Regions from separate parts of the Actinosynnema sp. NPDC053489 genome, predicted to be linked through region 2. Evidence: riboswitches for the same ligand, from Rfam matches in the RefSeq annotation. Region 2 holds a riboswitch; the other holds the start of a gene.

Region 1 (2,194 bases), on a different contig from region 2:
TCGGCTAAACGATCACTAAACGTCATCCGAATGGCTTACGCCAGGCGGCTCTCTCAACCTCAACCTCACCTTGAGGTCAGACACGCTCCGCGCGTCGCGTTGACCTGCCCCCAAGGCGGTCTTACCGTCGAAGTCAGGTGAATTGCCACGGTGTGATTCGGCACCGCGGCGGCTTCACGTTGGTCGCCGGTCGTCGTGGCCGGACCGAGGGGAGGCAGGCGTGGTCGAGGAAGCGCCCATCCGGGCCGGATCCGGCGAACAGGGTGAGCTGTTCCCGGACTCCTCGCTGCCGGACGAACTGGTCGGGTACCGCGGCCCCGCCGCGTGCCAGATCGCGGGCATCACCTACCGCCAGCTGGACTACTGGGCACGCACGGGACTGGTCAACCCGACGATAAGGAGTGCCCACGGCTCCGGCAGCCAGCGGCTCTACTCGTTCAAGGACATCCTCGTCCTCAAGGTCGTCAAGCGGCTGCTGGACACCGGTGTCTCGCTGCAGAACATCCGGGTCGCGGTCGACCACCTGCGCCGCCGCGGCGTGCAGGACCTGGCCCGGATCACGCTGTTCAGCGACGGCACCACCGTCTACGAGTGCACGTCGCCGGAAGAGGTGGTCGACCTGCTCCAGGGCGGCCAGGGGGTGTTCGGCATCGCGGTCTCCGGCGCGATGCGCGAGATCAGCGGCACGATCCACGACTTCCCCGCCGAACGGGCGGACGGCGGCGGGATCGTGGAGCCCTCCGACGACGAGCTGTCCCGCCGCCGCCGCACCAGGGCCATCGGCTGACCCCGTTCGCGCACTGAGATCCACGTCGCGCCGGCGATACCGCCCACCCCCGTGCCGGGTACGATTTCGCGCGTAGTCGCTTTATCCCGCGCGGGAGAGTCCGAGTTCGTCTCGGCGCCGAAGGAGCAAATCCTCCCCGGAACCTCTCAGGCGCAAGGACCGCGCGGGTGAGACGCCTCTGGAAAGCGGGTCGGCCACCGGTCGACCCCGCCGACGGTGCAAGCCCGGCCACCGGGTGAAGCTCTCAGGCGCCCGACACCGGGCGGAAGACAGAGGGGGAGGGCAACGGCAGGAGTCTGTCCGGAGCCCTGGAGGCCAGCACCGATGACGCAGGACCGCATCCCCCTCGCCGCGCTTGAGCACGGCACGCCGTTCGCCGACCGGCACGTGGGCCCGCGGCCCGCGGAGCTGGCCCGGATCCTCGACGTGATCGGCGTCGGCTCGCTGGAGGAGCTGGCGCAGCACGCCGTCCCCGAGTCGATCCGCGAGCGCGACCTGGTGCTCGACCTCCCCGCGCCCGCCACCGAGACCGAGGCGCTGGCCGAGCTGCGCGACCTCGCGGGCCGCAACCGGCCGATGACGCAGATGATCGGCCTGGGCTACTACGGCACGATCACCCCGCCGGTGATCCGCCGCAACGTGCTGGAGAGCCCGGCCTGGTACACCGCGTACACGCCGTACCAGCCGGAGATCTCCCAGGGCCGCCTCGAAGCCCTGCTGAACTTCCAGACGATGGTCGCGGACCTCACCGGCCTGCCGCTGGCCAACGCCTCGATGCTGGACGAGTCCACCGCCGCCGCCGAGGCGATGACGCTGGTCCGCCGCGCGGGCCGGTCGAAGTCGAACAAGTTCGTCGTGGACGCCGACACGCTGCCGCAGACGCTGGCCGTCATCGAGACGCGCGCCGAGCCGCTGGGCATCGAGGTCGTCACGGCCGACCTGTCGCAGGGCATCGAGGGCCTCGGCCTGGGCGGCGACTTCTTCGGCGTGCTGCTGTCCTACCCCGGCGCGTCCGGTGTGGTGCGCGACCACGCCTCGGTGGTCGAGGAGATCCACAAGGCCGGCGCGCAGGCCGTGGTGGCCGCCGACCTGCTGGCGCTGGCGCTGCTGCGCCCGCCCGGCGAGATCGGCGCGGACGTGGTCGTCGGCACCACGCAGCGGTTCGGCGTGCCGGTCGGGTTCGGCGGGCCGCACGCCGGCTACATGGCCGTCCGCCAGGGCCTGGAGCGGCAGCTGCCCGGCCGCCTGGTCGGCGTGTCCGTCGACGCGGACGGCTCGCTCGCCTACCGGCTGGCGCTCCAGACGCGCGAGCAGCACATCCGCCGCGAGAAGGCGACCAGCAACATCTGCACCGCGCAGGTCCTGCTCGCGGTGATCGCCTCCATGTACGCGGTGTACCACGGCCCG
Region 2 (2,194 bases):
GCACGGCCCCGGGCATGTTCGCCACGCAGTAGAAGACCGAGTCGTGCACCTGGTAGGTCGGGTCGGCGTGCGTGGTCGGCCGGGAGTCGGCGAAGCAGCCGCCCTGGTCGATCGCGATGTCCACCAGCACCGAGCCGGGCTTCATGTCGGCCACCAGCTCGTTGCTCACCAGCTTCGGCGCCTTCGCGCCCGGCACCAGCACCGCGCCGATCACCAGGTCGGCCTCGCGGACGGCCTGCTCGACCGAGTAGCGGTTGGACGTCACGGTGCGCAGGCGGCCCTGGTAGAGGGCGTCGATGTGGCGCAGCCGGTCGACGTTGGTGTCCAGGATCTGCACGTCCGCGCCCATGCCGACGGCGATCGCCGCCGCGTTCAGGCCCGCCACGCCGCCGCCGATGACGACCACCCGGGCCGGGTGCACGCCGGGCACGCCGCCGGGCAGCACGCCGCGCCCGCCGGACGGCTTCATCAGCGCGAACGCGCCCACCTGCGGCGCGAGCCTGCCCGCCACCTCCGACATCGGGGCCAGCAGCGGCAGCGCGCCGTTCGCCGTCTGCACGGTCTCGTAGGCGATGGCGGTGGTGCCCGAGTCCAGCAGCGCCTGCGTCAGCGGCCGGTCGGCGGCCAGGTGCAGGTAGGTGAACAGGACCTGGCCCTTGCGCAGCCGCGGGTACTCCTCCGCGATCGGCTCCTTGACCTTGAGCACCAGGTCGCCCTCGGCCCACACGTCCTCGGCCTTGGCGACGACCTTCGCCCCGGCGGCCAGGTACTCCTCGTCGGTGATGGCCGAACCCAGGCCCGCTCCGGACTCGACCACCACGTCGTGACCGCGCTGGGTCAGCTCGTGGGCGCCCGCCGGGGTCAGCGCGACGCGGTACTCGTGGTTCTTGATCTCGCGGGGGACTGCGATCCGCACGGTGGGCTCCTTCGGCCGTTGTTACACCAAAGGTCCGGTAACGCGATTTCGGTGTCATCGTGCCGGGGGCACCAACGCGGCCGGGCGCGGTTGTGCCGGCCGGACAAGCCTTCGGGCGCGTTGACACCCGCCGGCGGCCCACCTAGCGTTCGGGCCGACCAACTGAACATCGGCCGCGGCGCGTCGTGAGCGCCGGAACCCGCGCGGGAGAGACCTCGGTGAGCAGGCCGGGGCGCCGAAGGAGCAAGTACCCCGCACACTCTCAGGCAGCGAGAACCGCTCGGGTGAGGCGACTCTGGAAAGCGCGCCCCCGGCGCGCACCCACGGTGCAAGCCGTCGCTCCGGCGCGGCGAAGCTCTCAGGTTCCCAGGACAGAGTGGGGCTGGAGGACCTAGCCGTCAGGGAGCGCTGTCGTGACATTTCCGGAGAACCTGCTGTACACGCCCGAGCACGAGTGGGTGGACTGGGCACCGGGTACCCAGGACCCGGTGGCGGTCGGCATCACGTCGTACGCGGCCGAGTCGTTGGGCGACATCGTCTTCGTGGAGCTGCCCGAGGTCGGGGCCGTGGTGCGGTCCGGCGAGGTGTGCGGCGAGCTGGAGTCGACCAAGTCGGTCAGCGACCTGTACGCGCCCGTGAGCGGCGAGGTCGTGGAGGTCAACGCGGCGGCCGTCGCCGACCCGTCGTTGGTCAACAACGACCCGTACGGCGGCGGTTGGCTGTTCAAGGTGGCCGTGACCGACGCGACCGGGCTGCTGACCGCGGCGAAGTACGCGGAACTGACCGGGGACTGACGTCATGGCGATCAGCGTGTTCGACCTGTTCTCCGTGGGCATCGGGCCGTCGAGCTCGCACACGGTCGGCCCGATGCGCGCGGCGATGATGTTCGCGGAGCGGCTGCGGCCCTCGCTGGCCTCCGTCGACCGGGTGCACGTGGAGCTGTTCGGGTCGCTCGGCGCGACCGGCCACGGGCACGGCAGCCCCAAGGCGGTCCTGCTGGGGCTGGAGGGGCACCGGCCCGAGGAGGTCGACCCGGTGGAGGCCGAGCGGCGGCTGGCGGAGATCCGCGCCACCGGGCGGCTGCTGCTGGCGGGTGCGCGGGACATCGCGTTCAGCGAGGACGCCGACCTGGTGATGCACCGGCGCAAGTCGTTGCCGTTGCACCCCAACGGTATGAGCTTCACCGCCCACTCGGGTGAGAAGGTGGTCGACTCGGCGGTGTACTACTCGGTCGGCGGCGGGTTCGTGGTGGACGAGACGGCTACCGGCGCGGACCGG

What was found. A riboswitch is a leader RNA that binds a small molecule or an ion and turns the genes downstream of it on or off. The one in region 2 is predicted to bind glycine.
Region 1: another riboswitch for glycine. It lies ahead of gcvP (aminomethyl-transferring glycine dehydrogenase); the one in region 2 lies ahead of gcvH (glycine cleavage system protein GcvH).

What each region holds. Positions count from the first base shown of each region.
Region 1 is NZ_JBITXT010000012.1:166,345-168,538, reverse strand. It holds gene ACIGNX_RS26200 (MerR family transcriptional regulator) at 221-787, shown strand; glycine riboswitch at 869-959, shown strand; gene gcvP (aminomethyl-transferring glycine dehydrogenase) at 1,112-2,194, shown strand, end outside.
Region 2 is NZ_JBITXT010000023.1:3,860-6,053, reverse strand. It holds gene ald (alanine dehydrogenase) at 1-916, opposite strand, end outside; glycine riboswitch at 1,111-1,205, shown strand; gene gcvH (glycine cleavage system protein GcvH) at 1,330-1,710, shown strand; gene ACIGNX_RS33335 (L-serine ammonia-lyase) at 1,715-2,194, shown strand, end outside.